3 regions of the Variovorax sp. GW821-FHT09B01 genome follow, and region 3 is predicted to be linked to each of the others. Evidence: predicted binding sites of a transcription regulator. Region 3 holds the regulator's gene; each other region holds the start of a gene.
What was found. The regulator sigma-54, encoded in region 3, starts transcription at its own class of promoters, with help from an activator protein. The targets are predictions, from matches to a motif close to TGGCANGNAANCTGCTTT.
Positions count from the first base shown of each region.

Region 1: a site for sigma-54 is predicted at 5,701-5,718, ahead of AC07RV_RS16005 (pilin). Genes of this name have one in related genera too.
Region 2: a site for sigma-54 is predicted at 2,488-2,505, ahead of atzF (allophanate hydrolase). Genes of this name have one in related genera too.

Region 1 covers NZ_JBWKPQ010000004.1:315,645-323,407, forward strand. Annotated here, with positions in the region: gene sucD (succinate--CoA ligase subunit alpha) at 1-31, shown strand, start outside; gene AC07RV_RS15980 (TerC family protein) at 151-840, shown strand; gene AC07RV_RS15985 (Stp1/IreP family PP2C-type Ser/Thr phosphatase) at 887-1,690, shown strand; gene AC07RV_RS15990 (FHA domain-containing protein) at 1,766-2,416, shown strand; gene AC07RV_RS15995 (CHASE2 domain-containing protein) at 2,474-4,735, shown strand; gene AC07RV_RS16000 (3',5'-cyclic-nucleotide phosphodiesterase) at 4,762-5,565, shown strand; gene AC07RV_RS16005 (pilin) at 5,787-6,275, shown strand; gene AC07RV_RS16010 (glycosyltransferase family protein) at 6,398-7,763, shown strand, end outside.
Region 2 covers NZ_JBWKPQ010000011.1:187,709-195,471, reverse strand. Annotated here, with positions in the region: gene AC07RV_RS27255 (ABC transporter substrate-binding protein) at 1-696, opposite strand, end outside; gene atzF (allophanate hydrolase) at 735-2,456, opposite strand; gene AC07RV_RS27245 (M48 family metallopeptidase) at 2,692-3,546, opposite strand; gene AC07RV_RS27240 (AmpG family muropeptide MFS transporter) at 3,636-5,015, shown strand; gene AC07RV_RS27235 (beta-ketoacyl-[acyl-carrier-protein] synthase family protein) at 5,143-6,348, shown strand; gene AC07RV_RS27230 (beta-ketoacyl synthase chain length factor) at 6,345-7,166, shown strand; gene AC07RV_RS27225 (NAD(P)/FAD-dependent oxidoreductase) at 7,180-7,763, shown strand, end outside.
Region 3 covers NZ_JBWKPQ010000022.1:92,954-100,716, forward strand. Annotated here, with positions in the region: gene AC07RV_RS36775 (nuclear transport factor 2 family protein) at 1-159, opposite strand, end outside; gene AC07RV_RS36780 (LysR family transcriptional regulator) at 256-1,194, shown strand; gene AC07RV_RS36785 (fumarylacetoacetate hydrolase family protein) at 1,205-1,993, opposite strand; gene AC07RV_RS36790 (phospholipase D family protein) at 2,107-3,705, opposite strand; gene AC07RV_RS36795 (RNA polymerase factor sigma-54) at 3,716-5,305, opposite strand; gene lptB (LPS export ABC transporter ATP-binding protein) at 5,336-6,130, opposite strand; gene lptA (lipopolysaccharide transport periplasmic protein LptA) at 6,127-6,849, opposite strand; gene AC07RV_RS36810 (thiol:disulfide interchange protein DsbA/DsbL) at 7,064-7,711, opposite strand.

The DNA.
Region 1 (7,763 bases), on a different contig from region 3:
ACTGGCCAAGCTGCTCAAGGGCAAGCTGTAAGCCACGGCGTTCGCGCCCAGCAAGGTCCGTAAAGAGACCTCACACGCGCAAGAAAGAACAAGACGCCCGCAATCCGATTGCGGGCGTTTTTTTCACAAAAACAAAGCGGGATCAGAGACATGGAACTTCTTCAAAGCACGGACTTCTGGATCGGCCTGATCAAGATCGTCTGGATCAACATCATCCTGTCGGGCGACAACGCCGTGGTGATCGCCATGGCGGCGCGTTCGCTGCCGCCCGAGCAGCAGAAAAAAGCGGTGCTCTTCGGCTCCGGCGCGGCCGTCGTGCTGCGGATCGTGCTGACGGTGGTGGCGGCCAAGCTGCTGGCGCTGCCGTACCTGCAGATCGTCGGCGGCCTGCTGCTGCTGTGGATCGGCCTGCAACTGCTCGGCGAGGAAGACGAGGGCGACGGCGACTCCAAGGAGTACGGCAGCATGATGGCCGCCGTGCGCACCATCCTGCTCGCCGACCTCGTGATGAGCCTGGACAACGTGATCGCGGTAGCGGCCGCCGCGCAGGGCAGCATGGTGCTGCTGGTGCTGGGCCTGGCGATCAGCATCCCGCTCGTGATCTTCGGCAGCACGCTGATGATCAAGCTGATGGAGCGCTTCCCCATCATCGTGATGCTGGGCGCGGCGCTGATCGGCTGGGTCGGTGGCGAGACCATCGTGAGCGACGTGTCGCTGCGCGAGGTGCTGGCGGCCAACCCCTGGCTGCACTACGCCGCAGCCGCGGCCGGTGCGCTGTTCGTGGTGGCGGTGGGCAAGCTGCTCCAGCGGCGCGCCCACGCGGCCGCGGCGCAGCACTGACGGCGGAAGCCACCACCGGGCTGCCGCTTCGCCGACACTTGCGACCATGGTAGGTGTCGGCACTTCCCTCTTCTCGACCCGTCCCCCGCTCTCGTGGGAGTTCGCGGCGCTGACCGACGTCGGCCGCGTGCGCGCCCACAACGAGGACGCGGTCCATGTCGATCCCGTGCTCGGGCTGGCGGTGCTGGCCGACGGCATGGGCGGCTACAAGGGCGGCGAGGTCGCCAGCGCGATGGCGGTGTCGCTGGTGCATGCGAACTTCCGGCGCTGGTACGTGCAGGCCGGTCCGCAGGCGCCGGCCCGCGTCGTGCGGCGCGCGCTGCAGGCCGCGACCGACGAGGCCAATGCCGCCATCCTCGACGGCAGCCTGACCAATCCCAACCTGCAGGGCATGGGGACCACGCTGGTCCTGGCCGCCTTCGGGCCGCACCGCGTGATGGTGGGCCACATCGGCGACTCGCGCTGCTACCGGCTGCGCAACGACAAGCTCGAGCAGCTCACGCGCGACCATTCGCTGCGCCAGCAGCAGCTCGATGCCGGTGCCATCACGGCCGAGGAAGCGCTGTCCTCGCCCAACCGCAACCTCGTGACCCGCGCCGTCGGCGTCGAGGCCCAAGTCTTGCTGGAAATGCATGAACACACGGCCAGGCCCGACGACCTCTATATGCTGTGCTCCGACGGGCTCAGCGAAATGGTCCCAGACGCCCAGCTTTTCACGCTTCTGACGAGACAAGACGGTGGTATTGAGTCCAAGGTATCACTTTTGGCAAACATCGCCAACGAAAATGGCGGACGGGATAACATTTCTGTCATCCTGGCCCGGGCCAGCCTGCCACGCGCGGCGGCCTGACGCAGGCGATGGGGCGGCGGATGCATCCGCCGCGTCGTCGTCGGCCCCGCGACAATTGCAATCAGGGAGTCGGCAGTGCCGAGAATGAGTATCTCGATCGATGGTGTCGTCATTCGGGAAGTGACGCTCGCGAAGGACCGTACCACCCTCGGGCGGCGCGCCTACAACGACATCGTGGTCGACAATCTCGCGGTGAGCGGCGAGCATGCCGTTCTGACCCTGCGCGGTGGCGATGTCCAAATTGAAGACCTCAACAGCACCAACGGCACCTACGTCAATGCAGTGGCCGTGCAGAAGCGGACGCTCAAGGACAACGATGTCATCGAGGTCGGCGGCTGCCGCATCCACTACCGCGCGCGCAGCGTCGCGCCCGCGGCCGGCACGCCGGTCCAGGTCGTCGTCGGCACCGAGTCTTCCGCCCCCATTCCGCTGTCCGCCGCGCCCACCGAATCGGGCGCGCTGGTCGAGCTTGGGGTGCCGGTGCTGCGCGTGCTGGCCGGCGAGAACGCCGGGCACGACCTGCCGCTGCAGAAGGTCGTCACCACCGTCGGCAAGCCCGGCGTCGCCGTCGCGGTGGTCACGCGCCGCCGCCAGGGCTACGTGGCGGCGAGCGTCATGGGCGCCGTTCTGCTCAACGGCGAGCCGCTGGGTGTCGAGGCCGTCGCGCTGCACGAGCGCGACCTGCTCGAGCTCGGCACCCTGCGCCTGCAGTTCGCACGGGTCTGAGCCGCGGGTCTTCCGTCGGCGAACCGGCCCCGATTCCGACCCCGGTTCCGGTCGATCATGAGTGCATTGCGGCGCCATTGGGCGCGCATCGCCGTCACCCTGCTGCCCGTGTTGCTGGCGCTGGCGCATGCCACCGGACTCTGGCACGCCGGCATGCTCGAGCGCCTCGACCACCTGATCTACGACGTGCGCCTGCGCGCCACCATGCCGGGTACCTTCGATCCGCGCATCGTGATCGTCGACGTCGACGACGCGAGCCTCGCGCGCCAGGGGCAATGGCCGTGGCCGCGCGACAAGGTGGCGCGGCTCGCGACCGAGCTGCTGTCGCACCAGCAGGCCAAGGTCGTGGGCTTCGACGTCATGTTCGTCGAGCCCGACCGCAGCTCGGGCATCGACCGGCTGCGCGAGCTGGCGGACGGCCCGCTGCGCGGCATCCCGGGGCTCGCCGGCGAGGTCGAGAAACTCGCGCCCTCGCTCGACAACGATGCCGTGCTGGCGCGCACGCTCGCCGGTCGGCCCGTGGCGCTCGGCTACTACTTCACGCAGGCCGAAACGCCGCGCGCCCGCGGCGCCTTGCCCGCCGCGCCGCTGTGGCCCGCCGACGCGCTGCCCGCGAAGCAGGGCTACACCACCCACTGGAACGGCTTCGGCGCCAGCCTGCCGGTGCTCGCGCAGGCCGCGCCCAGCGGGGGCTTTCTCAACACTCTGGTCGGCGAGAGCGATGACGGCGTGATCCGCAGCGTGCCGCTGATCGCGCGCTACGACGGCGACCGGGCCCGGCCCGGCTACTACGAGTCGCTCGCGCTGGCCGTCTACCGGCTCGCCAACGGCTCGCCGCCGGTGGTACCCGCACTGGTGCCCGACAGTCCGGTCGCGCAGCTCGAGTCGCTGCGCATCGGCGAACTGCGCGTGCCGGTCGATCGCAACGCCAGCGTGCAGGTGCCGTTCCGCGGCCCGGGCGGAAGCCGCGGCGGCTCGTTCCGCTACGTGGCCGCCGCCGACGTGCTCGAGGGCCGGCTCGCGCCCGAGGAGCTGAAGGACAAGATCGTGCTCGTCGGCGCCACCGCGCCGGGCCTGCAGGATCTGCGCGCCACGCCCGCGGCACCTTCCTTCGCCGGCGTCGAGGTGCATGCCAACATCGTCTCGGCGCTGCTCGACGACCGCCTGCTCGCCGTGCCCGACTACGCGCCCGGCTACGAGGTGCTGACCGTGTTCATCGCCGGCATCGCGCTGGCCATCGGCCTGTCGCTGCTGCCCGCGCTGCGCGCCGTGGCCTTCATGCTGGCCGTGGCCGCGCTGCTGGTCGGGCTCAACACCTGGCTCTACGTCGCCCACGGCCTGGTGCTGCCGCTGGCCTCGACGCTGGCCATGGTCGCGCTCGCCTTCCTGCTCAACATGAGCTGGGGCTACCTGGTCGAGTCGCGCGCGCGCCGCGGCCTCGTGCAGCTGTTCGGCACCTACGTGCCGCCGCAGCTCGTCGACGAGATGCTGGAGCGCCCCGGTCACTACAGCATGCGCGCCGAGAGCAAGACCATGACCGTCATGTTCTGCGACATGCGCGACTTCACGCGCTTCTCGGAGCAGATGTCGCCGGCCGAGCTGCAGGCCTTCCTCAACACCGTGTTCAGCCGCCTCACCGACGTCATCACCGCGCACCGCGGCACCGTCGACAAGTACATGGGCGATTGCGTCATGGCCTTCTGGGGCGCGCCGCTCGAGACGCCCGACCACGCCAGCCTCGCCGTCAATGCCGCGCTCGACATGGCCGAGGCCGTGCAGGACCTCAACCGCATCCACCGCTCCATCGGCCGGCCCGAGATCAGCATCGGCATCGGCCTCAACAGCGGCGTCATGAGCGTGGGCGACATGGGATCGGCCGCGCGGCGCAGCTACACCGTGGTCGGCGACGCGGTCAACCTGGCCTCGCGCCTCGAGGGCCTCAGTGGCCACTACGGCGTCGAGATAGTCGCCAGCGGTGGCACGCGCGAGTTCGCGCCGGCCTATGTCTGGCAGGAGCTCGACAGCGTGTTCGTCAAGGGCCGAGCCCAGGCCGTCGCCGTGTTCACGCCGCTGGCCGTCGCCCTGGACGAAGCCGACGTCGTCGCCGTGCGCGAGGCGCACCGGCTCGAACGCTGGGCCGAGGTGCTGGCCGCCTACCGGCGCCAAGACTGGGCCTTGGGCCGAAACTTGCTGGACCCCCTCCTCGTGGCCGATGCCAAAAAAGTCCTTTACCAGCTCTACGCGCAGAGATTAGCCTCGATGGCGTTGCGTCCCCACGACCCGTCGTGGGACGGTGCGACCCGGTTCGAAACCAAATGACAGACACAGACAAGGGGTCTCTCACAATGCAGGTTCGTGTGCTGGGTTGCTCGGGCGCCATCGCCAAAGACTGCCGCACCACCTCTTTCCTGGTCGATACCGACCTGCTCGTCGATGCCGGCACCGGCGTCGGCGATCTCACCCTCGAAGAAATGGCCGGCGTCGACGACATGGTGCTCACGCACTGCCATCTCGACCACATTGCCGCCCTGCCCCTGATGCTCGACGCCGTCGGCGGCCGTCGCACCCGGCCGCTGCGCGTGCATGCGCTGCGCGCCACCATCGAGGCGCTGCGCGCCCATGTCTTCAACAACATCATCTGGCCCGATTTCGAGAGCATCCCGAGTCCCGAGGCGCCCTTCGTCACCTTCCACGACATCGCCGTCGGCCAGACCCTGCTGCTCGGCAGCGCCACGCCCAAGCGCATCGAGGTGCTGCCGGCCGTGCACACCGTGCCCGCCTGCGGCTTCGCCGTGAGCCGTGCCGACGGCGGTGCCCATTGGGTCTTCAGCGGCGACACCGAGCGCAACGCGCCGTTCTGGGACCGCGTCAACGCGCTCGAGGTCGCGATGCTCGTCATCGAGACCGCCTTCAGCAACCGCGAACAAGCCTTGGCGGAACGCAGCCTGCACCTGTCGCCCACCATGCTGGCCGACGAGCTGGCTCACATCGAGCCCGGCAAGGACTACCCGATCTACATCACCCACACCAAGCCGGCCGAAACCGAGGAGATCATGAGCCAGATCGAATCGCTGGCCGGCCGGCAGGTCCCGGGGCTCGCGCAGCGGGACATCCGCTGGCTCAAGGCGGACGGCATCCTGACCTTCTGAGCCCGGCCGCGCGGCCGGGATGGCATGACAAATTTGTCACCATGTGTCGCATCTTGATACATCTTCTGTCACACGCAGTAACGCCAATGTGGTCAGGGGTGACGCGTTAGGTCGCTGACGGGGCGGCAAAACGGGTGGCACGGATGCTGCGGAAGGTTCCACGCTCCGGGGGGAGGACTCCCGGGAGTGACAACCAACCCAACCAACCTGGAGTTAGTGAAATGAACCGTCGTTCCATCGCACGCAATGTGCAGAAGGGTTTCACCCTTATTGAATTGATGATCGTTGTGGCGATCATTGGTATCTTGGCGGCTGTGGCGCTGCCGGCTTATCAGGACTACGTGACCCGTGGTCAAGTGACCGAGGCCGTGACCCTTGGCGGTGGCCTGAAGCAGCCGCTGGCCGAGTACGGCGCGGACAAGAATGCTTGGCCCACGCTGCTCGTCTCGCCAATGGCAACGCCTTCCGCAGGGCAGCTGAATGCGAACCTCATCGGTAAGTACAGCACCGTTGCCGATTCGATCAGTGGTGCCTATCCCGCAGGTACGATTACCGTTGGCATGACGGCGGGTAAGGCCAGCGGTGGCACCCTGACGTTTGTAACGGCCAATGGTGGCAGCACCTGGGCTTGTGGCACTGCATCGGTTGATGGCGTGGCTGGTACTTCCTCCATCGAAGTCAAATACCTGCCGAACGCTTGCAAGCCCTGATAAAAGATTTGAATTCTTTGATCAAAAGCGAGCCCGAAAGGGCTTGCTTTTTTTTTGCTTTACTGGCGTAAGTGCAAATAACCTTGGACTGCAAGAATCAAAATGAAGAGATGGGAGTGTAGATGAAGGCGCTATGTCAATGGGTAAAAAGCCACCAATTTTTTGCGGCAACAATAATGTTGCCGCTGTTAAGCGTTGCACTTTATTGGCAGGTTTTGGGTTTTGAGTACGTCTGGGACGACAACCTGCTCTTTTTAGACAAGTCAGCGCTTTTAAATGATGCTCTCAGCTGGAGGTTGCTTGCAGAACCAGTGCTCCCAGGTACAAGCTACCTCAGACCCTTAGTGTTCTTGACTTTATATGCCGAATTCCATATTTTTGGTCAAAAGCCGCTGGTGTCGCATGTAATTAATCTCTTGATTTATACGTGCAATGTATGGCTCGTATTTTATGTTTGCAGACAGCTCTTGATGCAATTGAGGCGGCAACATTGCACATCACTAGCTTTTTTAGCTGGCGTTGTTTATGCAGTTCATCCGGCGCTCGTGGAGACGACAGCTTGGGTTGCGGGTCGATTCGACTTGATGTCAACATTCTTCATTCTGGCGGCGATTGCGATTTATACCTATAAACCCGGCTCTCCGAGTTTGCCGCGTTCGATTTTCGCAGTCACTTTGATGGCGGGAGCCCTTTTAAGCAAGGAGTTGGGCGCAGTCTTGCCCATGGTGCTGTTGTGCATTTGGCTCGCGATCCAAGGGAAAGGGCGTTCGTGGATGGGGCGCAACGGTCTTGCCAAGGAAGTGCTCATTCAAAATCGGTACCTGTTGCTGTTGTCGGCCGTGATTTTTGGGGCATATGTTATTTTGCGCAAAAATTCCGCAGGAGGGATATATCACAGCACCATGTCGGTCGAATATATTCGCGACGTAATAATTCAAGGATTGACTCCACTCGAAGCGCTGAAGTTTTATGCTGTGAAGATTTTCTTTCCATTCAGTTCGATCAACCCTTTGCATCCCGCCTACGAGCTGAAACCACATGGCATTCCGGAGATGGTAGCGAGCGTTCTTGTCGTCGGCGCGCTACTTTTTCTGTCCCTTCAGTGTTTAAGGAACAAAAGCCCGGCTGCATGGGTTTTTGGGGCCGGAATGTTTTGTCTGCTTCCTGTACTTCACTTCATTCCTTTGAGCACAGGAGGAAATATTGGGCACGAAAGATTTCTGACGGCGCCATTGGCATTCTTTTGCATTTCGATGGTGTTGGTGGACTATAAGTCGCTGATCGAATTCACCGGCTTGAGAGGTCAATTTGCAAATCGATGGCTTTTGGTTGCCGCGACGGGATGGATTTTTATAGCTCTCCTCACAACGTATACAGTCCTGCCCATATGGTCTTCCGATCTTCGGCTTTGGAATTGGGCGTATCATAAACATCCCAATTTTTTCTTTGCTCAATACAATTACATGTATGGAGCGCTCAAGGCAGGTC
Region 2 (7,763 bases), on a different contig from region 3:
GCCGTGCCAGGGCGCCATCGGGTCGCCGAGGATGTAGCGCGCGACCACGCCGGCCTCGAGCACGCGCGTGGTGCCGTTCATGCGGCCCACGGTACCGGTGGGCTCGAGCGTGTAGCAGGCATCGACCTGCCCCGCCACCAGCGCCGCCACGTGCTGGCCGATCGGCAGTTCGCTGACCGACACGCCCTTGGCGCCCGCGCGCTCGAGCATGGTCTTGCACAGCGTGACGTTCTGGATGCCCGGGCCCGAGGCCACCTTCTTGCCCGAGAGCTCGGCCATGGCCTTGATCGGGCTGTCCTTGGCGACGATGAACTCGTCGAGCACGAACTTCGCATTGCTCGGGTTGGTGCAGAAGATCTTGAACAGGCCCGGCTGCGCGATCTCGCCGATCGCGAGGTTGGCCGAGCCGGTGCCGTTGGCGCTGCCGTCGCAGCGGCCCGCGAGCATGGCTTCCATCACCTGCTGCGCGCCCGCGAACTTCTGCGGCTCCACATCGAGCCCCGCCTCCTTGAAGAAGCCGCGCTCGACCGCCGCGAAGAAGGGCAGGCCCGCGGCCACCGGCCAGAAGCCGACGCGGATCTTCGGCGCCGCCTGGGCGCGCACGATCGCCGGCGCGGCGAGCACCGCGAGGCCGGCGGCGCCGGCCTGCAGCAACTGTCGGCGCGAGGCGGTGGAAGGGAGGTCGGAGATGGACATGGAAGACTCCTCGGTCGGGGTTCGAAGACAACAGGGATTCAGGCGGCGCGGCTCGCGAGGTAGGCGCGCCAGCCGCCATGGCGCGTGACCTCTTCGGCGCCGGCCAGCGCATGGCCCTCGCAGATGAAGCCGTGCACCCAGCGGCCGTCGGCCAGCTCGACGCTGCCCAGGCCCAGCGGCGCGGGGATCAGCGCGAGGAAGCCGCCGACCTCGGCCAGCGGCATGTCCCACACCTCGAGCGCGATCGCGGCGCCGCCCTCGGCGCTGCGCTGCAGGCCGGGCTTGGGCGGCACGGTGCCGGGCAGTGCGTACAAGCGGTAGCGCGGCGCGGTCTGGATCGCTTCGCGCAGCACGGCGCCGCGCTCGGTGAGCTGGCCGTTGAGCGGCATGCCGCTGAGGTGCGCGCCGACCACCGCGATCGGCAGCGTCGCGGCCGGCACTGGTGCGAGGCCACGGATCGGCCGCGGCGCTGGCAGCGGCTCGCCGGTCGCGCCCTGCGCGAGGCCGGTGGCGTGGTGGTAGCGCTGGCCCAGCTCGGCCAGCGCGAGGTCGCTGCCGCAGCGGCCGATCAGCGTGATGCCGAAGGGCAGGCCGTCGGACCGCAGGCTGCTGGGCACCGAGAGCGCGGCGTAGTCGAGCAGGTTGACGAAGTTGGTGTAGGCGCCGAGGTTGCGATTGAGCGCCACCGGGTCGGCGCGCATCGCGTCGCGCGTGTAGTGCGTGGGCGCGGTGGGCACCAGCAGCACGTCGATGTCGCGCCACATCGGCTCGGCCTGCTGCGCGAGCGCGCGCAGCCGGGTCTGGGCCTCGAACACGTCGGCGGCGTTGTAGCCGCGGCCCTGCGCGAGGATGCCGCGCACCGGCTCGACGACCTCGGTCTCGTGGCGGTCGAAGAAGGCGCGCACCGCGGCATAGCGCTCGGCCACCAGCGCGCTGTCATAGAGCAGCGCGGCGGCTTCGGCCAGCGGCGCGAAGGGCACGGCGACGGCCGTGCCGCCCAGCGCCTCGAGGCGCCCGCGCGCATCGGCGAAGGCGGCCTCGGCGAGCGTGTCGCCGAAGAAGGCGAGGCGATCGGGCACGCCGAAGCGGAAGGCGGCGGGGAAGGGCCTGGCATCGAGCGCGATGTCGCGCGAATAGGGATCGCGCGCATCGAAGCCGAGCGCGGCCTGCAGCACCTCGGCCGCGAGCGCGACGGTGCGCGCGAAGATCGAGACGCAGTCGACGCTCTGCGCGGCCGGCACCACGCCGGTGGTGCTCAGCAGCCCGCGCGAGGGCTTGAGGCCGACGATGTTGTTGAGGCCCGCGGGCACGCGGCCCGAGCCGGCCGTGTCGGTGCCGAGCGCGAAGTCGGCCTCGCCGGTGGCGACCACGCGGGCCGAGCCCGAGCTCGAGCCGCCGGACACGTAGCGTGCATCGAAGGCATTGCCGACCTCGCCATAGGGCGAGCGCGTGCCGTTGAGGCCGCAGGCGAACTGGTCGAGGTTGGTCTTGCCGAGCAGCGATGCACCGGCGTCGAGCAGCCGCTGCACCACGGCCGCATGGGCGGCCGGCAGGCGGTCGAAGGCCGGGCAGGCGGCGGTGGTGGGCACGCCGGCGACGTCGATGTTGTCCTTGACGGCGAAGCGCAGGCCCGCGAGCGGGGCGGGGGCGGCGGTGGAAGCGGGCGTGGCGTCCCGCGCGTCGTCGTTCTCGCGCGTCAGCGGCTGCGCGAAACGCAGGATCCACGCCGCGGCGGCCGGGTCTTTCTCGTCATGCACCATGATCAGGCATCCAAACTTGTGTACAAGTCGAGATGCAAGCGGCGTGCCAGCGCGCGCGGGCCGCTGCCGACGCGCCTATGGCATCAGCCGCTCAAGTATTTATGTATGGCTCCCTCCCCCGCTGGGGGAGGGTTGGGGTGGGGGCGCCGAGCCTTGCAACAGCGCTGACCGTGTCCACCGCCCGGTGCCCCCATCCCGGCCTTCCCCCAGAGGGGGAAGGAGGAAGACAGGGCGCTCAGCTCTTTTTCGCGTCCCGGTACAGGTTCTCTACCTTCGGCAGATTCGCCTGCAGCTTCGCGATCCGGTCCGGCCCGCTCGGGTGGGTGGAGAGAAAGCTCAGCCCGCCCTGGTTCTTCGAGGCCGTGGCCATCTTGTTCCACAGCGACACCGAGGCCTTCGGGTCGTAGCCGGCGCGCGCCGCGAGTTCCAGGCCGACGAGGTCGGCCTCGGTCTCGTCGCCGCGGCTGAACTTGAGCGTGAGCAACTGGGTGCCCGCGCGCGCGGCAAGGTCGCCGACCTGCCCCAGCCCGAGCAGCTGCGCACCGATCGAGAGCGCGGCGCCGGTGCCCGCGCTCTTGGCCATGCGGGCGCGCGCATGCTCGCGCAGCGCATGGGCCATCTCGTGGCCCATCACCATCGCGACCTCGTCGTCGGTGAGCTTGAGCTGGTCGAGGATGCCGGTGAAGAAGGCAATCTTGCCGCCCGGCAGGCAGAAGGCGTTGATCTGCTTGCTGCCGATCAGGTTGACCTCCCACTTCCATTGCCGCGCGCGGCTGTTCCAGGGCGTGGCGAACGGGATCAGCCGGTTGGCGATGGCGCGCAGCCGCTGCAGCTGCGGATTGCCGTCGCCCGCGAGCGCGTTCTTGGCGCGCGCCTGCTCCAGCAACTCGCCGTACTGCTGGCCGCCCGCGGCCTCGATGCGGTCGGCCGGCACGAGGTTGCGCGCCACCGAGGCATTGCCGACGTCGACCTGCGCGAGCGCCGGCCCGCTCAATGCCGCGCCGGCCGCGGCCAGCAGGAAGGCGCGCCGCGGCTGCCAGGCCGAGGCATGGGAGGGAACCGGGGCAAAGCGATCGCAGCGTGTGCACATATGGGGCCGGATGATAGGAACAAATGAAGACGTCCTGGTGGATGCCCCGGCGGCCGGCAGGCGCGGCGCTCATGGACAATCGCTCCCACATGTCTTCCGTCCCGCCCGCCGAATCCACCGCCGCCGGTTCGCCGCCCTGGCGCGACGCCCTGAAGGTCTACCTCGAACCTGCCACCTTGCGCATGCTGGCGCTGGGCTTCTCGGCCGGGCTGCCGCTGCTGCTGGTGCTGGGCACGCTGAGCTTCCGGCTGCGCGAGGCCGGCATCGACCGCGCCACCATCGGCTACCTGAGCTGGGTCGGCCTGGCCTACGGCTTCAAATGGGTCTGGGCGCCGCTGGTCGACCGGCTGCCGCTGCCGCCGCTGACCACGCTGCTCGGACGCCGGCGCGGCTGGCTGCTGCTGGCGCAGGGGATGGTGATCGCGGGGCTGGTCGGCATGGCGGTCAACGATCCGCGCCAGGGGCTCATGCCGATGATCTGGTGCGCGCTGCTGGTGGCCTTCGGCTCGGCCACGCAGGACATCGCGCTCGACGCCTTCCGCATCGAGTCCGCCGAAACCCGCAAGCAGGCGGCGCTGGCCGCGGCCTACCAGACCGGCTATCGGCTCGCGATGATCTGGGCCGGGGCGGGGGTGCTGTGGGTGGCGGCCTGGGCCGAGGTCGCGCCGGTCGCGGCAGCGGCGGGCGCGGCGGCCGGTGCGGCCTACCAGAACGGCGCCTGGAAGACCGCCTACCTCGTGATGGCCGGCTCCATGTTCGTGGGCGTGCTCACGGTGCTGCTGTCGCCCGAGCCCGCAAAGCGCTCGCTGTCGGCGCCGCGCAATGCCGCCGAATGGCTGCGCGACGTGCTGGTCGAGCCCTTCGCCGACTTCATCCGCCGCTACAAGTGGCAGGCGGTGCTGATCCTGTCGCTGATCGCGATCTACCGCATCAGCGACGTGGTGATGGGCATCATGGCCAACCCCTTCTACGTCGACATGGGCTTCACCAAGGACGAGGTGGCCACGGTCAGCAAGATCTACGGCGTGGTCATGACGCTGGTGGGCGCCTTCGTCGGCGGCGTGCTGTCGATGCGCCTGGGCGTGATGCGGGTGCTGATGCTGGGCGCGGTGCTCAGCGCGGCGAGCAACCTGCTGTTCGCCTGGCTGGCCTCGCGCGGCCACGACCTGACGGCGCTGATCGCCGTGGTCTCGGCCGACAACCTCGCGGGCGGCATCGCCTCGGCGGCCTTCATCGCCTACCTCTCGAGCCTCACGAACATCAGCTACTCGGCCACGCAGTACGCGCTGTTCAGCTCGCTGATGCTGCTGCTGCCGAAGTTCATCGCCGGCTACTCGGGCGTGTTCGTCGACGCCTACGGCTACAGCACCTTCTTCTGCGCCACCGCCCTGCTCGGCGTGCCGGTGCTGGTGCTGGTGGCGCTGGCCTCGCGCACGTTGGCCGCGCGTGCGGACAGCGGGAAATCCTGACCCGGCCCCATAGGAAACCGCCGACACGGCCCCACCCCCGCAACTGGTAGGCTTTGCGCTGCTTTCCCCAGACCCGACCACAAGAACTACTCCTCCAACCGCGTCACCGCCCAGCCACGTCCACACCGTGCCCGCCCGCATTCCCCCCCTCCAGATCAGCGCCTACACGGCCACCTCGGCCGTCGGCGTCGGCAAGGAGCCGCTTGCCGAAGCGCTCGAGCATTCGCGCAGCGGCCTGCGCGCCAACGACTTCGGCCCCGCGCCGCTGCCGACCTGGATCGGCCGCGTCGACGGCCTCGAAGAGCTCCGCCTGCCCGAGGCCTTCGCGCGCTGGGACTGCCGCAACAACCGGCTGGCCTGGCTCGGCCTGCAGGCCGACGGCTTCCTCGAGGCGGTGGCCGCGGCGCGCCGGCGCCATGGCGCGGCGCGCATCGCGCTGATCCTCGGCACCTCGACCTCGAGCATCGGCGAGACCGAGCTGGCCTACACCCAGCTCGACGCCGACGGCCATTTCCCGCCCGCGCAGCGCCGCCCGGCGGTGCACACGCCGCATTCGCTCGCGATGTTCGTGCAGGAAGTGCTGGGCCTCGAGGGGCCGAGCGAGACCATCTCCACCGCCTGCTCGTCGAGCGCCAAGGTGTTCGCCTCGGCCGAGCGGCTGATCCGCCTGGGCCTGGTCGACGCGGCCGTGGTCGGCGGCGTCGACACGCTGTGCGGCAGCGTGCTGTTCGGCTTCAACTCGCTCGAGCTGGTGTCGGGCGGGCCCTGCCGGCCCTTCGATCCGGACCGCGACGGCATCAGCCTGGGCGAGGCCGCGGGCTTCGCGCTGCTCGAGCGCGCCGACGCGGCTTCCGCCACCGGATTGCAGCTGCTGGGCTACGGCGAGGCCAGCGACGCGCACCACATGTCGACACCGCATCCCGAGGGCCTGGGCGCCGAGCGCGCGCTCGACGAGGCACTGGCGCGCGCCGGCCTCGCGCCCGAGGCGATCGACTACATCAACATGCACGGCACCGCGAGCCAGAAGAACGACGAGGTCGAGGGCGCGCTGGTGGCACGGCGCTTCCCGGCGCGCACGCATGCGAGTTCGACCAAGGGCTTCACGGGCCACACGCTGGGCGCCGCGGGCATCGTCGAGGCGGTGATCAGCCTGCTGGCGATCGAGCGCGGCCTGATGCCGGGCACGGTCAATTCGGCCGCGCTGGACCCGGGCTTCGGCCCGCAGATCCGGCTCGCGCCGGCGCACGGCGAGGTGCGCTACGCGCTCTCCAATTCCTTCGGCTTCGGCGGCAACAACTGCGCGCTGGTGTTCGGCAAGGCGATGGGCGCATGAGCACCACACCGACGATCTACATCGAGGGGCCCGCCTTCTGGGCCCCCACCCTGCCCGGCTGGGAGGCTGCGCGCGCGGCCTTCCGCGGCGAGGGTGCGCTCACCGATCCGCCCGCGAAGCGCCCCGCGCCGCAGGTGCTGGCCCCGGCCGAGCGCCGCCGCGCGCCCGACACCGTGGCGCTGGCGCTCGAGGTGGCGGCCGCCGCCATCGCCGGCTCGGGCCGGCAGGCCGCCGACCTGCCCTGCGTGTTCGTCTCGGCGCACGGCGACCTGTCGATCAACGACTACATGTGCAGCACGCTCGCCACCGATCCGTCGGTGCTGTCGCCCACGCGCTTCCACAACTCGGTGCACAACGCCGCCGTGGGCTACTGGACCATCGGCACCGGCTGCATGGCCGCGAGCAATTCGATCTCGGCCTACGACAGCAGCTTCGGCGCTGCCCTGCTCGAAGCCGCGGCGCAGTGCGCGGCCGACCGCGAGGCGGTGCTGCTGGTGGGCTACGACGCGCCCGCCTCCGGCCCGCTGGCGGCCGTGACGGGCAGCCAGGGCCAGCTCGCGCTGGCGCTGGTGCTGGCGCCCGAGCCCACCGAACGCACGGTGGCGGCGCTCGACTGGTCGCTGGCTAGCGACGGCGCGGCCGGCACGGCGCCCACGTCCGAGGCGGCGAAAACGCTCGCGCAGGTCAACCCGATGGCACAGGCGCTCGGGCTGTTCGAGGCGCTGGCGCGGCTCGACGGCCGGACCGATGCGCCGGTGACGCTGCCGCTCTCCCCCACCCTCTCGCTGAGACTGCTGCTGCGGCCCGGCGGGCATTGACGGAAAACCCCGAATGAAGCCGACCGCCCCTCGTTACGACGCAGTGATCATGGGTGGCGGTCTGGCAGGGCTCACGCTCGCTCTGCAACTGCGCCAGCGCTTCGACGACCTCTCGGTGCTGGTGCTCGAGCGCCGCGCGCACCCGGTGCCGCATGCGGCGCACAAGGTGGGCGAATCGTCGGTCGAGATCGGCGCCCACTACTTCGACACCGTGCTGGGCCTGAAGCCGCACTTCGAGAACGCGCAGCTGCGCAAGTTCGGCTTCCGCTTCTTCTTCAGCGAGGGCCGGCGCGACATCGACGGCGTGACCGAGATCGGCGCCAGCCGCTACCTGTCGGTGCCCAGCTACCAGATCGACCGCGGCATCCTCGAGAACTACCTCGCGCAGGAGGCCGCGCGCCACGGCGTGCACTTCGCCGACGACGCCTTCGTGCGCCGCATCGAGCTGGCCGAGGACGGCGCCACCCACCACCGGCTGCAATGGACCCAGGGCGGCGAAACCCGCGAGACCGAAGCACGCTGGCTGATCGACGCCTGCGGGCGCGCCGGCCTGCTCAAGCGCAAGCTGGGGCTGGCGCAGCCCAACGACCACGACGT
Region 3 (7,763 bases):
GAGCCACCGGCCCTGGCGCAGCCAGCGGCAGTCGTCGGCGAACAGCGCGAGCATCGCGTCGTAGTCGCGCCGGTCGAGCGCATGGAAGAAGCGGTGCAGCGCCTGCGTCAGCTCGGGCAGCAGGCGCGCGGCGTCGGGAATGGAAACATCGGCGGTCATGTGGCGGACGAGTCTAGGAGTCGGCTTGCCCGCTGACACACCCTGTTCGACAATCCAAGGTTTGCGATTTGGAAACCTTGAACCGGGTCGAACGACGTGGATCGCCTTCGCTGCCTTCAGATATTCACCGAGGTCGCGCGCTGCGGAAGCTTCGCGCGCGCAGCCATGCAGCTCTCGGTGTCGCGCGCCACCATCACCAAGCACGTGGCCTGGCTCGAAGCCTCGATGGGCGCGCAGTTGCTCAAGCGCACCTCCAAGCAGGTGGCATTGACCGAGGCCGGCGCGCGCGTGCTCGACTCGGGGCGCGACCTGCTGGAGCGCTACGAGGCGATCGAGGGCGAGGTGCGCGATGCCGTGCAGCTGCCGCGCGGTGCGATCCGCGTGGGCACGCCGCCCTCGTTCGGCGCCTACCACCTGATGCGCGTGGTGGCGCAGTTCACCCACCGCTACCCGGACATCGAGGTGACGGTGGTCCATGACGACGGCCGCTCCGACCTGGTGGCCGAGGCGCTCGATCTCTCGATCCGCATCGCGCCCTCGCTCGAGGACGCGAGCTACGTCGCGCAGTCGCTGCTGAAGGCGCCGCAGGTGGTGGTGGCGTCGCCGGCCTACCTGAAGGCCTACGGCCGGCCCGCCACGCCGGCCGACCTGGCGCGCCACAACTGCCTGGTGCACATCATCAAGTCGGGCTCGGGCGTGTGGAAGTTCGCCGGCAACCCGCCGCAGGAGGTGCGCGTGCGCGGCACCGTGCGCGCCAACATGGGCGATGCGATCAAGCAGTGCGCGCTGCTGGGCATCGGCATCTCGCTGCACCCACACTACATGGTGTCGGAGGAACTGAAGGCCGGCACGCTCGAGGCCCTGCTGCCCGGCGCGGTGCCCGAGGAGCTCGACATCCACGTGGTGTTCTCGACCCGGCGCAACATGCCCAGCCGCGTGCGCCACCTGCTGGAGTTCCTGCGCGAATGGTCGCGCCATCCGCCCGACTGGGCCTTGCCGGCCACCACCGCGGCGCGCGGCACCGCGGGTCGTTGAACGGTCGCCCTCAGGCCTCTTCGGCGACGAAGGGATTGCGCAGGCAGCCGAGGCCCGAGATCTCCACCTCGACGACATCGCCGGCCTTCAGGTGCGGCGACTTGCCGTCGGTGCCCATCCAGATCACGTCGCCCGGGTACAGCGTGAGATGCCGCGTCATCGCGCTGATGAAGGTCGCGATGCCGAACAGCATCTCGCCGGTGCGGAACTGCGTCTTCACCTCGCCGTTGACGCGCACCGTGGTGCGGGCCGCTTCCAGGTCGAAATCGGTTTCGATCCACGGCCCCATCGGCTTGAAGGTGTCGCAGTTCTTGGCGCGCCAGAAGGTGCGGTCCGAGGCCTGCCAGAGCCGCTCGCTCACGTCGTTGCCGATGGTGTAGCCCAGCACGCACGACAGCGCGTCGGCCTCGCTCAGGTGGCGGGCCTTCTGGCCGATCACCACGACCAGCTCGCCCTCGTACTCCACCTGCTTCGCGTTGGACGGAATGACGACGGCTGCCTCGTGAGGAACCAGCGCGTTGACCGCGCGGTAGCCGATGTCGGCCTTCTCGGGGATCGCGAGCGTCTGGCCGCTTTGCTCGGCGTATTCCTTGATGTGGCGCACGTAGTTGAGCCCCGCCGCATAGAAGGTGCGCGGCAGCAGCGGCACCTCGATCCGCACGTCGGCCAGGCGATGCACGGCGCCCGTGAAGTCGTGGCCGCCGAAGGGGCTGCCGTTCACCGCGCGGACGCGGTCGTCCTCCAGCACGCCGTAGCTGCTGGCGGCCGCGCCGGGCGCGGTGTAGTGGATCCATTTCATGCGCGTGCTCCTGTCGGTGGTGTTCGGGCCCCCTGCTCGCAGAGGCACCACAGCATGACAGGCCGAGGTTTGCGGAACGGAAACCGACGGTTTGCGAAAGCCGCCCAAACCGCCTAGAGCAGGCTCTCGGGCGTCAGCGGCGCCAGCAGTTCGAGCATGGTGCGGTCCCAGAAGCCCGAGTCGGGCTCCTCGCTCAGCACCGTGGTCTTGCCGGCCTCCTCGCTGACCCACTCCAGGCGCGAGTCGCTGCCTTCGGCGAAGCGCAGCCTGTAGGCGCCCTGCTGCTTGAGCACCTCGAGCAGCTTCAGCGCCTGCTGCGCCATCTCGGGGCTGCGGATGAACAGGCCGATCTCGGTGTTGTGGACCTCGGAGCGCGGGTCGAAATTCATCGAGCCGACGAACAGGATGCGCTGGTCGATCACCGCCGACTTGGCATGCAGCCGGCCGACCGAGGTGCCGAACAGGCCCAGCCGCACGCTGCGGCGGGTGCGGTTGGTGCTGAGTTCGTAGAGCTCGGCGCCCAGGCGCAGCATCTCGGGCCGGTAGCGGCGGTAGGCGGTGTGCACCAGCGGCTCGTCGGTGGCGGCGAGCGAGTTGGTCACCACGCTGATCTTCACCTGGCGCCGGCGGATCTCGTTCATCACCTCGAGCCCCGCGGCGCCCGGGATCAGGTAGGGCGAGACGATGGTGACCTCGCTGCGCGCGCGGCGCATCTGCTCGACCACGTTGTAGCGCACGCTGTCGACGTCGAGCAGCGGCACGCCGCCGTACGAGGCGGTCTTGCCGATCACGCGGTCGGGCGAATCGGCATAGGCCTCGGCCGTGGTCCAGATCAGGCCTAGCCGGCCGGCGTCGAGGTCCTCGGCGATCGGGCCGTAGCCCAGCAGGTCGTTGGGCGCGGGCTTCGGCGGCGGCGGCGTGGTGTCGGGGCCGGTGGCGGCCTCGAAGCGGCGTCGCAGTTCATCGTTCGGCAGCGTGCTCGCCACCACCGACTCGACGGGCCGCACGTAGGGGCTGTTCCAGTACTGGTCGAACAGGCTGCCCAGGCGCGGGATCAGCGCGCCGGTCACGAAGGTGTCGAGGTCGATGAAGTTCTCGCCCGCGGTGCGCCGGAAGTACTGGTTGCCGATGTTGCGCCCGCCCGCCACGGCCATCGCGCCGTCGGCGATGAACAGCTTGTTGTGCATGCGCCGGTTGACGCGGCTGAAGTCGAACAGCGAGGCCGTGAAGCGCGCGAGCAGGCTGCCGCGGCCGGCCGGGAAGGGGTTGAACAGGCGCAGCTCGACATTGGGCGTGGCCGCGAAGCCGCGCAGCAGCTCGTCCTCGCCCGCGGTGTAGAGGTCGTCCATCAGCACGCGCACCCGCACGCCGCGCTGCGCGGCATCGCGCAGGGTGCGCAGCAGGTAGCGGCCGGTCTCGTCGTTCTCGATCTGGTAGTACTGGACGTCGAGCGTGCGCTGGGCCCGGCGCGCGAGCTGGATGCGGGTGTCGAAGGCGAAGTCGCCGCCGGGCATGAGGCGAAAGCCGCTGAGGTCGGGGTCGGGCTGCGCGGCCAGCGCGATGCGCCCGAGCGCGGTGTCCTTCGACACGGCGATGGCCTTGGTGGGGGCGCGCGGAGCCTCGTCGGGCAAGGTGGCGCAACCGGCGGCCAGCAGCGCGGCCGCGATGGCGAACACCCGGAGCCCACAGCGCGACAGCAGGCGTCGGGCCATCGGCGGCTTTCTACAGGGCCTTGCGCAGGTTGGCGGGCGCAATGCGCAGCGCCTCGCGGTACTTGGCGACGGTGCGGCGCGCGCACTCGATGCCCTGCTCCTTGAGCATCTCGGAGATCTGGCTGTCCGACAGCGGCTTCTTCACGCTCTCCGAACCGACGAACTGCTTGATCAGCGCGCGCACCGCGGTGCTCGAGGCATTGCCGCCGGTCTCGGTGCCCAGCGCCGAGCCGAAGAAGTACTTGAGCTCGACCGTGCCGAAGGGCGTCGACATGTACTTCGCGGTGGTCACGCGCGAGATGGTGGACTCGTGCAACCCGAGCTCGTCGGCGATCTCGCGCAGCACCAGCGGGCGCATCGCGAGTTCGCCGTGCACGAAGTAGCTCTTCTGCCGCTCGACGATGGCGTTGCTCACGCGCAGGATGGTGTCGAAGCGCTGCTGGATGTTCTTGATGAACCAGCGCGCCTCCTGCAGCCGTTGCGACAGCGCCTGGCTGCCCTCGCCCTTGTGCGACTTGAGCGCGCCGGCATAGATGTCGTGCACGCGCAGCCGCGGCATCACCTCGGGGTTGAGCATGACGCGGAACTTCACGTTGGTGCCGCGGCCGGTCTTGGTGACGATCACGTCGGGAATGACGATGTTGCGCTCGACGTCGACGAAGCGGCGGCCCGGCTTGGGTTCGAGCCGCGCGATGATCTGCAGCGCCGAGCGCACCAGCTCCTCGTTGGTTCGCGTGAGCGTGGCCAGGCGCTTGAAGTCGCGCCGCGCGAGCAGCTCCATCGGCTGCTTGCAGATGGCGAGCGCGGTCTTGCGCACCAGCTCTTCTTCCTCGGTCTCGTCCTCGTCAGCCAGCGCGCGCAGCTGGATCGCGAGGCATTCGCCGAGGTCGCGCGCGCCCACGCCCGCGGGCTCCAGGCTCTGCAGCAGGCCCAGCGCGACCTGGAAGTGGTGCACCAGCTCGTCGAACTGGTCGTTGTCGTCGCCCGCGAGGCCCGAGGCCAGCGCCGGCAGCGAATCCTCGAGGTAGCCGTCGTCGTTGAGCGACTCGATCAGGAAGCGCAGCGCGGCGCTGTCGTTCTCGTTGAGCCGCAGGCTCAACGCCTGGCGGTGCAGGAAGGATTGCAGCGATTCCTGGCTGCGCGCGAGCTCGGTGGCATCGGCGCGCTCGTCGTCGCCGGTGCTGCTGTTGTTGCGCGCGGGCGCGTCGCTGCCCCATTCGCTGTCGTCGGGCGCCATGTCGACGGTGCCGTCGCCTTCCCAGTCGGGCTCGCGCTCGGGCGAGTCGAGGGCCGGCTCGGCCTCGGACGACGAGGTGGTCTCGGTGGACGTGGTCGAAGTCGAAGGCGCGGCGCTCGCGTAGTCGCTCTCGGCTTCGCGCTCGGTGTCCTCGCGCGGCGCGGGCGTGTCGGCGGCGTCGAGGCCGAACTCCTCGCGCGCGGCTTCCTCGGCGGTGCGCTCGAGGAAGGGGTTCTCGTCGAGCATCTGCTCGACCTCCTGGCTCAGTTCGAGCGTGGAGAGCTGCAGCAGCCGGATCGACTGCTGCAGCTGAGGCGTCAGCGCGAGATGCTGCGAAACGCGCAGCGACAAGCCTTGTTTCATGCCCTCAGGAAATGACTTGCACGAGGGTCATCACATCCGGAAGTGCTCGCCCAGGTAGACCCGGCGCACTTCGGCGTTGTCGACGATCTCCGAGGGCGTGCCCTGTGCCAGCACATGGCCGTCGCTGATGATGAAGGCGTGGTCGCAGATGCCCAGCGTCTCGCGCACGTTGTGGTCGGTGATGAGCACGCCGATGCCGCGTTCCTTCAGGAAGCTGATGATGCGCTGGATCTCGATCACCGCGATCGGGTCGATGCCGGCGAAGGGTTCGTCGAGCAGGATGAAGCGCGGCTGGGTGGCCAGCGCGCGCGCGATCTCGACGCGGCGGCGTTCGCCGCCCGACAGCGCGAGCGCGGGCGAATCGCGCAGGTGGTCGACACGCAGGTCGGCCAGCAGCTCCGACAGGCGCTCTTCCATGCGCTGCTTCGACAGCGCCTGCGGCCGGCCGTTGGCATCGGGCTCGCGCTGCAGCTCGAGCACCGCGCGCACGTTCTCCTCGACCGTGAGCTTGCGGAAGATCGAGGCTTCCTGCGGCAGGTAGCTCAGGCCCATGCGCGCGCGGCGGTGGATCGGCATGTGGGCGATCGGCTCGCCGTCGATGGAGATCTCGCCCGCGTCGGCGCGCACCAGCCCGACGATCATGTAGAACGAGGTGGTCTTGCCGGCGCCGTTGGGCCCGAGCAGTCCGACCACTTCGCCCTTCTGCACGTCGAGCGAGACGTCCTTGACCACCTTGCGGCTGCCATAGCTCTTTTGCAGGCCGCGCGCGACGAGGCGGCTGCCCGGCACGCCGTTGGCTTCCTGGGTTCCGGCGGCTTCGATCACTTGCGTTCTTCCCCTTCGCCGCTCAGCGTGGTGGTGGAGCGCAGTCCGGCGCCCGGTGCCGGCGTGGGCGCCGGGGCCGCGGGACGGCGCGTGGCCGGCGCCGAGGCGCCGGGCGCACCCGGTGCGGCGGGCGCGGCCGACTTCGGCGTGAGGATGGCCTTGACGCGGCCACCGCCACCTGGCGCCGACACGCCGGCGTTGGGCGGCACGGTCGAGCCGTTGACGGTGTAGGTGTCGTTGCTCTGGTCGTAGACGATCAGCGCGCCGCTGCTCTCGTCGTTGGGCGTGGCGCCGACCAGGCGGCGCATGACGGCGCGGCGGATGAACTTGACGTTGTCGGCGCGGCTGTCGTACTCGATGACCTCGGACTCGCCCTCGATCCACTCGTCGCCGTTGCCGTTGCGCTTCTGCTTGTAGTAGGCGAGCTTGCCGGGCGCCGCGGTGACCACGCCGTACTGGTAGCCCTCGGGGTCCTGGCGCACGTCGATGCGCGCGCCGCGGATGATGATGGTGCCCTTGGTGACCACCACGTTGCCGGTGAAGACGCTGGTCTGCTTGAGATCGTCGTAGCGCATCGAATCGGATTCGATGTTCATCGGCTTGGTCCGGTCGGCCGTTTCGGCCAGGGCGGAGGCGGCGGAGCCGGCCAGCAGCAGCGCGGCCAGCACGAGGCGACCGGTGCGGCGAAGGGAGGAGGTGGGGTGAGAGTGCGATGTCATAGAGGCACGAAACTTGCTCTGCATTGTATGCGGCCCATCGCGCCAGACCCATGCGCGCGGATGAAAAAGCCCCGGGGCGGCGAACCCGGGCACGGCACCCCGCGGGATCGCCCCGCGTTCTGCCGACCGGCCGGATGACGGCCCGGCCGCCCCGGAACCCTCGATGGGATTCCGGCCTCCCGGCGGCGGAGCGGCCAGGGCCGCGAGACCGGTCTCAACCCTTGCGGGCTTCGCCGATCAGATAGTTGGTCACGGCCAGCGCCTTGTTCATGTTGCCGGCGAGTTCGCCGTCCACGTACCAGCGGCCGGCCACGGCCAGCGCGGGCACGCCGGCCACCTTGTAGGCCTCGGTCAGCTGCGAGGCGCGCTTGGCCTTGCTCGCCACGCCGAAGGAGGTGAACAGCTCCTTGAACTTCGCGCCGTCGAGGCCGTTCTTCTCGGCCCAGGCCACGATGTTGGCGTCGCCGTTCACGTTTTGGCGCTGGGCGTGGATCGCGTTGAAGACCTTGGGCTGGTACTCGTCGACCTTGCCCAGCGCCTCGAGCGCGTAGTACAGGCGCTGCTTGGCTTCGACGTCGTTGCCCACGAAGGGCACCGGCACGCGGCGCAGCACCACGTCCTTGGGCTGGCCCTTGGCCCAGGCCTCGAGCGCGGGCTCGAAGTCGTTGCAATGCGGGCAGTTGTACGAGAAGAACTCGATCACCTCGATCTTGCCGGCCGGTGCGTCGACCGGCACGCGCTTGTCGAGCACGAGGTATTCGGTGCCGGCCTTCGGTGCGCGGGCCTGGGCTTGCGCGGGCAGATGGGCCATCAGGCCGAGCGAGCCAGCGGCGACGGCCAGCGAGAAATCACGACGTTTCATGGGAAAGAGCTCTCCAGTTGGTAGACGGCAGACTGAGCCGGGCCGATGAAGC